3 regions of the Kitasatospora sp. NPDC001159 genome follow, and region 3 is predicted to be linked to each of the others. Evidence: predicted binding sites of a transcription regulator. Region 3 holds the regulator's gene; each other region holds the start of a gene.
The links. The regulator HrcA, encoded in region 3, represses chaperone genes, less so after heat shock. The targets are predictions, from matches to a motif close to TTNGCACTCNGNNNNNCNGAGTGCNAA.
Positions count from the first base shown of each region.

Region 1: ACWC9T_RS16620 (FmdB family zinc ribbon protein) is a predicted target of HrcA. The motif match lies at 2,101-2,127, and genes of this name have one in related genera.
Region 2: groL (chaperonin GroEL) is a predicted target of HrcA. The motif match lies at 1,581-1,607, and genes of this name have one in related genera.

Region 1 covers NZ_JBSFJV010000027.1:64,498-68,353, reverse strand. The annotation lists gene ACWC9T_RS16640 (sigma-70 family RNA polymerase sigma factor) at 1-333, shown strand, start outside; gene ACWC9T_RS16635 (hypothetical protein) at 454-714, shown strand; partial or broken gene mscL (large conductance mechanosensitive channel protein MscL) at 751-1,167, opposite strand; gene ACWC9T_RS16625 (hypothetical protein) at 1,198-1,470, opposite strand; gene ACWC9T_RS16620 (FmdB family zinc ribbon protein) at 1,766-2,089, opposite strand; gene ACWC9T_RS16615 (MFS transporter) at 2,216-3,583, opposite strand.
Region 2 covers NZ_JBSFJV010000031.1:8,209-12,064, reverse strand. The annotation lists gene thrC (threonine synthase) at 1-353, shown strand, start outside; gene ACWC9T_RS18015 (MoaD/ThiS family protein) at 381-659, shown strand; gene ACWC9T_RS18010 (cold-shock protein) at 1,212-1,415, shown strand; gene groL (chaperonin GroEL) at 1,764-3,386, shown strand; gene ACWC9T_RS18000 (hypothetical protein) at 3,500-3,856, shown strand; gene ACWC9T_RS17995 (HD domain-containing protein) at 3,853-3,856, opposite strand, start outside.
Region 3 covers NZ_JBSFJV010000050.1:200-4,055, forward strand. The annotation lists gene dnaJ (molecular chaperone DnaJ) at 1-986, opposite strand, end outside; gene hrcA (heat-inducible transcriptional repressor HrcA) at 1,061-2,095, opposite strand; gene htpX (zinc metalloprotease HtpX) at 2,370-3,290, shown strand; gene pspAB (PspA-associated protein PspAB) at 3,326-3,856, shown strand, end outside.

The DNA.
Region 1 (3,856 bases), on a different contig from region 3:
GCGCGCGACCCGGTCAGCCTCAACATGTCCGTCGACGACGAGGGCGAGACCCAGTTCGGTGACCTGGTGGAGGACACCGGGGCGACGTCCCCCGAGGACGCCGTGATGGTCATGCTCCGCCGCGAGGAGCTGGACGACCTGATCGGGCGGCTGGACGACCGCACGGCCTCGATCATCCGCTCCCGCTACGGCATGGAGGACGGCCGCGAGCGCACCCTCACCGAGGTGGGCAAGCAGCACGGCCTCACCCGCGAGCGGATCCGCCAGATCGAGAAGCACGCGCTCGCCGAGCTGAAGAAGATCGCCGACCACGCGGGCTTCGAAGCCGCCTGACGGACCGGCCCGACCGGACGGGCCCTGATGCGGAGCGCTCCGCACCGGGGCCCGCGGCGTGCCACGGGGCTCTTAGGCTGGAGGGACAGGACGGCCCGGGTGACCAGGGGAGTGGACAGGGTGAACGAGCAGGAACAGAGCGGGCGGGAGCAGGTCCGCCAGGAGCAGGACGAGCAGCCGTGGCAGCGGTCGGCGGACCAGCGGCCGGCGGACCGGAAGACGGCCGCGGCCAAGGCCCGGCTGGTCTTCCGGGACCCGCTGGACCAGCAGTCCCGGGACGACACCGACGCCGGCTGGGGCGAGCGCTCCGGGGCGGGGGAGAGCGGTGGGCGGGGGCTGGACTGGTACCTGAGCCAGCGCCCGCCGCACCACGGGGACTAGGGCCCGTCCGGCGGCTACGCGACCACCGGGCCGCGACTAGCGGGCCGTGACCAGTGCGTCGCGGATCTCGGTCAGCAGTTGGACCTCCTTGGCCTCGGACTCCGCCGTCGTTTCGGCGGGGCTCTTGCGCCTGGCCGCCATCCGGTTCATCGGCACGATCAGGATGAAGTAGACGACGGCTGCCCTGATCAGGAACTGCAGGGCGGCGCTGAGCACCGAACCCCACAGGATGAGGATTCCGGACGTGCCTCACCAGTGGCGCTCACCTCGCAGGGCCCCCTTGAGGCAGGAACTGTAGGACCCAAGGTCCTTCGTCCCGAACACACCGACGAGCGGATTGATCACGCCCTTGACGAAGGCGTTGATGATGTTGGTGAAGGCCGCGCCGATGACCACGGCGACGGCGAGTTCGACGACATTTCCACGCAGCAGGAATTCCTTGAAGCCTTTCATGCCGCCTCGAACGACGAAGTCGTTACCGGGCTACGGGTGATCTTCCGGAAGCCCGGATTGACAACCCGTGCGGTCCACCGCGCCCCCCGAGGGCGGCGGCAGCCCAGCCCGCGCGGGCCCGAAGGCGAGCGCCGCCGCCACCGCGAGCAGCACCAGCGCGGGCACCCCGGCCCGCCGCCGGACGGCCCGGCGCCAGCGGTGCCACCCGCCGCAGCCGCGCCGGATCGGCGGGAAGCTCGGCACCTCCCGCCGGGGCGGCACGGTGGGCGCGGGCAGCGGGACGGACAGGCTCGTGGTCGTCATCGACGTCACCTCCGGACTCGATCGGTCGGTCTCTGGTGACCCACACGATGCGCGCCCGGGGCGCCACCGGAAAGCCCGTTCCCACAGCCTGTGGATAACTCGCCCCTGTGGACAACCTCGTACACCCGCGCGAGTTAGACCGATGTCCGCAAGCTGACGAAAACCCGCACCCGGATGGCGAACAAGGCACGCCAAAGGCCCGCCGCCCCGCGTGAAGCGGGGCGGCGGGCCTTTGGCGCGAAGCTTCCGAGAGCTCCCGGACGCCGATCCGGCGCCGAGCGCCGAGCGCCCGAAGTCAGCTCGCGGCCGGAGCCGGGCTGCTGGACGAGCTCGACGAGCTCGACGAGCCGGAGGAGCTGGACGAGCCCGACGAGGACGACGGGGACGACGCGGACGTAGAGGAGCCGGAGGACGAACCGGTGCCCACCGAGCTGCTGGAGGACGAGCGGCTGTCGGTCCGGTAGAAGCCCGAGCCCTTGAACACGACGCCCACGGCCGAGAAGACCTTGCGGAGCCGTCCCTGGCAGTCGGGGCACGTGGTCAGCGCCTCGTCGGTGAACTTCTGCACCGCCTCCAGGCCGTTGCCGCACTCGGTGCACTGGTACTGGTACGTGGGCACTTGTCTTCCTCCTGGCACTCTCGCCTGATGAGTGCTAACGATGGTCAATGATGCGGTATTCCGCTGGATCAGTCCAGCGACTCCGGTGTGAGATGAGCCGGTACCGAGTCACCGCCGACCGCGCGTTCAGCCCTTGGCCGCACCGACCAGCTGTGCCGCGCTGCCACGCTCGGCCGACGACGCCACCACGCGGCCCGCGCCGCCCGGCGCCACCAGCAGGTGTCGCATCGACACCAGCGCGATCAGCCCCAGGCCGGCGCCGATCGCCGGCACCAGGAACCCGACCGAGGGCCCGTGGCCGTCGAGCAGCTTGCCTGCCGCCATCGAGCCGAACGCCAGCCCCAGCCCGATCGCGCCGGTCAGCCAGGTGAAGGCCTCCGTCTTGGCGCCGTCCGCGACCAGCGTCTCGACCAGGGTGTAGCCGCTGATCAGGGTCGGCGCGATGGCCAGGCCGCAGAGCAGCCCGGCGACCGTCAGGGCGGCCAGGTTGGGCATCGCCCAGAGCGCCGAGCAGCCCAGCACCAGCAGCGTGTAGCTCGTGACCATCCGCTGCTGGACCGGCCGCCGCCAGGCGATCACGCCGTACAGCACGCCGGCCAGCATCGAGCCGCCCGCGAAGATCCCGTACACCGTGCCGCCGGCGTCGTGCTGCCCCACCGAGTCGGCGAAGGCGTTGACCGACACCTGCATGCCGCCGAACACCGCGCCGACCCCGAGGAAGGCCCCGACCAGCAGCCGGACGCCGGGCGAGGCCAGCGCCGAGGCACGCCGCACGCCGGGCTGCGGAATGATCCGGGCGGGGGCGCTGCGCCGCTGGGCCGCGAAGGCGAGACCGCCGACCAGGGTCAGCGAGGCCTCGGCGACCAGCGCGACCGCCGGGCTGGCGAAGGCGGCGATGTTGGCGGCCAGGATCGGGCCGATCACGAAGGTGAACTCGTCCGTCACGGACTCGAAGGCGAACGCGGTGCTCACCTTGGCCGCGGCGGTGGGGGAGGCGCCCTCCCCGGTGAACTTGGAAACCCAGCGGGCCCGGACCATCGCGCCGATCTGCGGCACGCTCGCCCCGGAGGGGACGGCGGCCAGGTACACGCTCCAGGCCGGCGCGTGGCCGAGCGCCAGCGTGATCAGCACGCCGACCGAGGCCGCGTGGACCAGGACCGTCGGGAGCAGCACCGCGGCCTGGCCGTACCGGTCGGCCAGCCGCCCGGTCTGCGGCCCGATCAGGGCCTGGGCGACGGCGGAGACGGCGACGGCGGTACCGGCGGTGCCGTACGAGCCGGTGGTCTGGGTGACGAGCAGCAGGATGCCCATGCTGAGCATCGCGTACGGCAGTCGCGCGAAGAAGGCGGGGGACAGGAACGTCCAGGCGCCCGGCGTGCGCAGCAGCTCGCCGTACCCGACCCTGGCGGGCGCCTCGGCGGCGGTGTCCACAGTGCTGACCGCGGTGTCCGGAGCGTTGTCCGCGGCGATGTCGACCGTTCGGCGGGCCGTCACGGTCGGTCCTTCCTGCTGCCTGGTAGCGCGGCAGGGCATGGGGTGGCCCCGACGGCGCCGAGAGTCGTCCTCTCGCGCGTCGACCGGGGTAGATACCGGGTCAGCCTGGCCCGGTGGGCCGGGGGCCGGACCGCGGCCGCCGAGCGGTCGCGCCAACTCTGCGTCAGGCAGATGCTGGGGGTGGTCTAGCGGTAGTTATACGGCGTAGTCGAACCAGCATACAGTTACGCGCGTAGATTCCGCCAGGCCACTCGGTCCGCGACCAGCCGGACC
Region 2 (3,856 bases), on a different contig from region 3:
ACACCATCGCCAAGTCGCTGGCGATCGGCAACCCGGCGGACGGCCCGTACGTGCTGGACATCGCCCGTCGGACCGGCGGGGCGGTCGAGGACGTCACCGACGCGGAGGTCGTGGCGGCGATCCGGCTGCTGGCCCGGACCGAGGGGATCTTCGCCGAGACCGCGGGCGGGGTGACCGTCGGCGTGCTGAAGAAGCTGGTCGAGACCGGTCAGCTGGACCCGGCCAAGGAGACCGTCGCGATCAATACCGGCGACGGGCTGAAGACGCTGGACGCCGTCTCCGACGCCGGGATGACCGCCGTCATCCGCCCGACGCTGGAGTCGTTCCGCTCCGCCGGCCTCGCGTCCGCCTGAACCACCCCTACCCCCGCTAGGAGAGCCATGAGCGCCAACGTCCGCATCCCCACCATCCTGCGCACCTACACCGGCGGCGCCGCCGAGGTGTCCGCCGAGGGGGCCACCCTGGCCGAGGTCATCGCCGACCTGGAGAAGAACCACGCGGGTATCTCCGCCCGCATTCTGGACGACACCGGCAAGCTGCGCCGTTTCGTCAACGTGTACGTGAACGACGACGACGTGCGTTTCGCCGAGGGCCTGGCGACCGAGATCAAGGGCGGCGCCAGCGTCTCGATCATCCCGGCGGTGGCCGGCGGCTGCTGAGCCGTCGCGAACCCGCCTCCCGGCCGCCCGCACGTACGGAATTCGACTCTCCGTATGCGCGGGCGGCCGCTGGCATTTCGGCGGGAATATTTCCCGGTCGAGTCGGAGTAGAGTGTGGCTCTGCTGGGAACGGGGCTTCCCTCTCGGCTCGCGCGGTGCTTCGCCGGAGGTCGTCCGGGCGCGGAGGCCGGGCCGAATCCAGGGCCGTGAAACATGTCAGGCGGATGTCAGAATTCCTGCAGGGATTTGGGTAATTCGTCCGCTATGTCCGGCGCGGAATGCCGAGTTTCTCCCGGTTTGCTCGACCTTGTCTCTTGACGGGTCTATGGAATTCCCGGCGGCTGGCCCTGTTGCAGAGGGCGGCGATCCGGATACATTCAGCGGCGGTCGACGTAATCACCCGCTCACCGGAAGCCGTGCGGTGTTCCGGGCGGAGGATTGCGGCGTGCACGGCTGCGCTCAGGGGGGGTTCCCCGGGCCGGCCTCCAACCAGACCCGGGCCCGCGACCTGCGGGCACGTGAAGGGCCAGCACAGCACTAGGGGAGTTCGGAATGGCTCAGGGCACCGTCAAGTGGTTCAACGCGGAGAAGGGCTACGGCTTCATCGCGGTCGACGGTGGTGCGGACGTCTTCGTCCACTACAGCGCGATCCAGATGGACGGCTACCGCACCCTCGAGGAGGGCCAGCGGGTCGAGTTCGAGATCTCCCAGGGACAGAAGGGCCCGCAGGCGGACATGGTCCGCGCGGCGGTCTGACCCCTTCCGGCTCCAGGAGCTCGGCACGGCCCACTGCTGGTGGACCTCTTGCTTCTCGGTGGGCCCGTACGACACGCGTCGTGCGGGCCCGTTCGCGTTCCCGTCCGCGCCCTCGTCCGCCTTGCCGGGCGGGGCCCGACGGCGGCTCGCGGGTTGTCGATTGGGCTTGCACTCGACCACCCGGAGTGCTAATCATTGGCGTTAGCACTCACAGCGTGAGAGTGACAGCGGACCGGGTCGGTGAGGCCCCCGGGAGCGGTAGGGGAATGGACCCCCGCACACCAGGGCCGTCCGTCGCGGGCACCCCTTGGTCCGAGCAGTCGACCGTGTCCCGGAGGACCACTTCAGATGGCCAAGATCATCGCCTTTGATGAGGAAGCTCGCCGCGGCCTTGAGCGTGGCATGAACCAGCTCGCCGACGCAGTGAAGGTCACGCTCGGCCCCAAGGGTCGCAACGTCGTGCTGGAGAAGAAGTGGGGCGCCCCCACGATCACCAACGACGGTGTCTCCATCGCCAAGGAGATCGAGCTCGAGGACCCGTACGAGAAGATCGGTGCGGAGCTCGTCAAGGAGGTCGCCAAGAAGACGGACGACGTCGCGGGTGACGGCACCACCACCGCCACCGTGCTGGCCCAGGCCCTGGTTCGCGAGGGTCTGCGCAACGTCGCCGCCGGCGCCAACCCGATGGCCCTGAAGCGCGGTATCGAGAAGGCCGTCGCCGCCGTCTCGGACCAGCTGCTGGCCCAGGCCAAGGATGTGGAGACCAAGGAGCAGATCGCCTCCACCGCCTCCATCTCCGCCGCTGACACCCAGATCGGCGAGCTGATCGCCGAGGCCATGGACAAGGTCGGCAAGGAAGGCGTCATCACCGTCGAGGAGAGCAACACCTTCGGCCTGGAGCTCGAGCTCACCGAGGGCATGCGCTTCGACAAGGGCTACATCTCCGCCTACTTCGCCACCGACCTGGAGCGCATGGAGGCGACCTTCGAGGACCCGTACATCCTCATCGCCAACTCCAAGATCGGCTCGGTCAAGGACCTGCTCCCGCTGCTGGAGAAGGTCATGCAGAGCGGCAAGCCGCTCGTCATCATCGCCGAGGACGTCGAGGGCGAGGCCCTGTCGACCCTGGTCGTGAACAAGATCCGCGGCACCTTCAAGTCCGTCGCCGTCAAGGCCCCGGGCTTCGGCGACCGTCGCAAGGCCATGCTCGGCGACATCGCCATCCTCACCGGTGGCACCGTGATCTCCGAGGAGGTCGGCCTCAAGCTGGAGAACGCCGGCATCGACCTGCTGGGCACCGCCCGCAAGGTGGTCATCACCAAGGACGAGACCACCATCGTCGACGGTGGCGGCGACAGCGAGCAGGTCGCCGGTCGCGTGAACCAGATCCGCGCCGAGATCGAGAACAGCGACTCGGACTACGACCGCGAGAAGCTCCAGGAGCGCCTCGCCAAGCTGGCCGGCGGCGTGGCCGTCATCAAGGCCGGCGCGGCCACCGAGGTGGAGCTCAAGGAGCGCAAGCACCGCATCGAGGACGCCGTCCGCAACGCCAAGGCCGCCGTCGAGGAGGGCATCGTCGCCGGTGGTGGCGTCGCCCTGCTGCAGGCCGGTGTCGCCTTCGACAAGCTGGAGCTGGACGGGGACGAGGCCACCGGTGCCAACATCGTCAAGGTCGCGCTGGAGGCCCCGATCAAGCAGATCGCGACCAACGCCGGCCTGGAGGGTGGCGTCGTGGTGGAGAAGGTGCGCAACCTCCCCGCCGGTCACGGCCTGAACGCCGCCACCAACGAGTACGTCGACCTGGTCGCCGCCGGCATCATCGACCCGGCCAAGGTCACCCGCTCCGCGCTGCAGAACGCCGCCTCCATCGCGGCGCTGTTCCTCACCACCGAGGCCGTCATCGCCGACAAGCCGGAGAAGGCCGCCGCGGCCGCCGGCGGCGGCATGCCGGGCGGTGACATGGACTTCTGATCCTGATCGCCTCGATCGGATCGGTTGATTCCTCGTCCGCGTGGGCGGTTCCCTTCGGGGGGCCGCCCACGCGGCGTTTCGGCGTTCGGGGTGGTTGGGGAGAGGATGGACGGATGGCTTCCGACAACATCGAGACCGCCCTGCACAACGCGCGGGCACTGATCCTGGCCGACCTCACCGCGCGGGACGTGGCGGACGCCGCCGTCGTCTCGCTGGTGGAGCAGGCCGTCACGCACCGCCGCTGGTGGCTGGAGCAGTGGCCGGACGGCACCGAGTACGTGCTCGGGCTGGTCGCCCAGGACGTCCAGGACGCGCTGCTGGAGGCGTACGGGCGGTGGCCGCTGTGCACCGCCTGCGCGGCCGACGGGGACCCGCACGCGCTGAGCGTGGAGCCGGAGTTGGGGCCGGAGCCGCACTGGGTGTGCGGCAAGCAGGGCGCGCTGGTGGCGCCGGTGGGGAAGCTGGTCTAG
Region 3 (3,856 bases):
TGCACTATCAGGTCGCCCCGGCCGCCCCCGCGCAGGTGGGTGATGCCCCGGCCGTGCAGCGGGATCGACTGACCGGACTGGGTGCCGGGCCGGATGTCGACCTCCTCCAGTCCGTCCAGGGTCTGCAGCGGCACCTGGGTGCCGAGCGCGGCGGCCGTCATCGGGATGGTGACGGTGCAGTGCAGGTCGTCCCCGCGCCGCTGGAAGACGGTGTGGGTGGTCTCGGCGATCTCGACGTACAGGTCGCCGGCCGGGCCGCCGCCGGGGCCGACCTCGCCCTCGCCGGCCAGCTGGATCCGGGTGCCGTTGTCGACACCGGCCGGGATCTTGACCGTCAGGGTGCGGCGGGCGCGGACCCGGCCGTCACCGGCGCACTCCGGGCACGGGGTCGGCACGACGGTGCCGAAGCCCTGGCACTGCGGACAGGGGCGGGAGGTCATGACCTGCCCCAGGAAGGAGCGGGTGACCTGGGAGACCTCGCCCTTGCCGCGGCACATGTCGCAGGTCTGCGCGGAGGTACCGGGGGCCGCGCCCTCGCCGTTGCAGGTGGTGCAGGTGACGGCGGTGTCGACCTGGAGTTCCTTGGTGGTGCCGAAGGCGGCCTCCTCCAGGGTGATCTCCAGCCGGATCATGGCGTCCTGGCCGCGGCGGGTGCGCGAGCGCGGGCCGCGCTGGCCGGCCGCGGCGCCGAAGAAGGCGTCCATGATGTCGGAGAAGCCGAAGCCCGCCGCGCCGGCGCCGAAGCCGCCCGCGCCACCGCCGCCGCCCGGCGACAGCGGGTCGCCGCCGAGGTCGTAGACCTGGCGCTTCTGCGGGTCGGAGAGCACCTCGTAGGCGGCGTTGATCTCCTTGAACCGCTCCTGCGTCTTCGGGTCCGGGTTGACGTCCGGGTGCAGTTCGCGTGCCAGGCGCCGGAACGCCTTCTTGATCTCGTCCTGCCCCGCATCCCGTCGGACGCCGAGTACCGCGTAGTAGTCCGTGGCCACCAAATGCTCCGCTTGTTCCGCCTGTAGTAGTGCGACTGGACACCGCTGTCACCTCTGTGACAGCGGTCTGCTTGCTACGACTCGGCCAGGATCTGACCCACGTACCGTGCCACTGCTCGCACCGCCCCCATTGTGCCCGGGTAGTCCATCCGGGTCGGACCGATCACACCCAGTTTGGCCACGCTCTCGTCGCCCGAACCGTAGCCGACTGACACCACCGAAGTGGAATTCAGCCCTTCGTACGCGTTCTCCCGCCCGATTCGGACCGTCATCGCGGCGTCCGTGGTCTCACCCAGGAGGCGGAGCAGGACGACCTGCTCCTCCAGGGCCTCCAGCACCGGCTGGATGGTGAGCGGGAAGTCGTGCCCCAAACGGGTCAGGTTGGCCGTGCCGGCCAGCATGATCCGCTCCTCGTTCTGCTCGGCCAGCGCCTCGAACAGGGTCGCCAGGACCGTGCTGACGGTCGGCCGGTCGATCTGCTCGAAGGCGGCCGGAAGCTCCTCCAGCAGGCCCGGGACGTCCGGCAGCCGCTGGCCGGCCGCCCGCGCGTTGATCCGCGCGCGCAGGTCGGCCAGGACCGTCTCGCCGACCGTGCCCGGGCAGTCGACCATCCGCTGCTCGACCCTGCCGGTGTTGGTGATCAGGACCAGCATCACCTTGGCCGGCGCCAGCGCCACCAGCTCGATGTGCCGGACGGTGGAACGGGTCAGCGAGGGGTACTGGACCACGGCAACCTGCCGGGTCAGCTGGGCGAGCAGCCGCACCGTGCGGGCGACCACGTCGTCCAGGTCGACGGCGCCGTCCAGGAAGTGCCGGATCGCCCGGCGCTCCGGAGCGCTCATCGGCTTGACCTCGGCCAGCTTGTCGACGAACAGCCGGTAGCCCTTGTCGGTGGGGATGCGCCCCGCGCTGGTGTGCGGCTGGTGGATGTACCCCTCCTCCTCCAGCGCCGCCATGTCGTTGCGCACGGTGGCCGGGGAGACCCCGAGGTTGTGCCGGTCCACCAGGGCCTTGGAGCCGACCGGCTCCTCGGTGCCCACGTAGTCCTGGACGATGGCACGCAGAACGGCGAGCTTGCGGTCGTCCAGTTGGCGGACCTCACCGGCCATGGGGCACGCACCTCCGTCTTCGCACGTTGTCCGTCTGTCTGTGATGCTGCGGGCCGCTCCGGGGAAGGACCCCGACCCTGGCACTCTGCGCACACGAGTGCCAAAACCGTACCTGCCAGTGTAAGGCCCGGGTCCTTTCGCAGGAACGGCCCGCCCGGGGTGATCCTGCCCGCAGTTCGAGGTGGGGGGCCGCGACACTCCCCGTGCACGGGATGGTGCTCGGGGGCCGTCCGGGTGGCAGCATCGAAAGCGACGGCGAATGGAGGAGCAAGCGATGTCGAGCTCGGGCCAGCACACCCGTTTCGCGCCCGACCGCGGCCTGACCGGCCGCATGGTCGCGACGATGTTCGTGATCGGGCTGCTGTACGTCGGTTTCACGGGCCTGCTGATCGCGCTGCTGCGCGGGGCCTGGCCGCTGATCCTGCTGATCTCCGGCGGGCTGTTCGTGGCCCAGTTCTGGTTCAGCGACAAGATCACCGAGCGGGCGATGGGCGCCCACCAGGTGACCGAGGAGCAGTACCCCAAGCTGCACGGCACCATCGACCGGCTCTGCGCCCTGGCCGACATGCCCAAGCCCCGCGTGGCGGTCGCCGACAACGACATGCCCAACGCCTTCGCCACCGGCCGCAACCCGCAGAACGCGGTGGTGTGCGTCACCACCGGCCTGCTGCGCCGGCTCGAACCGGAGGAACTGGAAGGCGTCCTGGCGCACGAGCTGTCGCACGTCGCCCACCGGGACGTCGCCGTGATGACCATCGCCGGCTTCCTCGGCGTGCTCGCCGGGGCGATGACCCGGATCGCCGTGTACGGCGGGTTCATGGGCGGCGGGCGCAACAACAACGACCAGAACGCGGCCATCGTGGCGCTGATCATCCCGCTGGTGTCGATGGTCGTCTACGCGATCAGCTTCCTGCTCACCCGGCTGCTCTCCCGCTACCGCGAGCTGGCCGCCGACCGGGCCGCAGCCCAGCTCACCGGCCGGCCCAGCGCCCTGGCCTCGGCCCTGACCAAGGTGACCGGACAGATCGCGGCCATCCCCACCGAGGACCTGCGCAAGTCCCAGCCCTACAACGCCTTCTGGTTCGCCCCCGCGCTGAGCGCCCGGGAGACCGCCTCGCAGCTGCTCTCCACCCACCCGTCGCTGGAGAAGCGGCTGGCACAGCTGGCGAAGATCTCCGAGCAGCTCGGCCGCTGATCACCGCCTGATCCGAATGATCCGAAAGGACCGCCGTGGGATTCCTGGACGCCCTGTTCGGCCGCACCAAGCCCGTCAAGCCCGACCTAGACCAGCTGTTCGGCGTGCCGTCCGCCGCGCTCACCCTGGAGGCCGGGGCCGGGTTCACCCCCACCGGGCTCGGTTCGGTCTGCTTCGCGGCCGTGGAGGGCGCGGCCTTCGTCCAGGTCGAGCAGCAGGTCCGGGCGCTGCTGGACGCCGACACCGAGCGCGGCGGCGTGCCGGTGGAGGCCTCCAAGGACGGCTACGGCTACTCCTGGCTGCTCACCCGGCACCGGCCCGAGGAGCTGCCGGAGCTGGTGAACGACCTGCACGCGGTCAACAGCGAGCTGGAGGCGAACGGCTTCGGGCCGCAGCTGCTCTGCTCGCTGGTCTGCTTCCGCAATCCGGAGGGCCAGTCGCTGGCCCTGGTCTACCTCTACAAGCGTGGCACCTTCTACCCCTTCGCCCCGATGCCCGGCGGCGGCGAGCGGCGCAACAGCCCGCTGGAGCTGCAGGTCAACGCGATGCTGGGGAACGACCTGCGG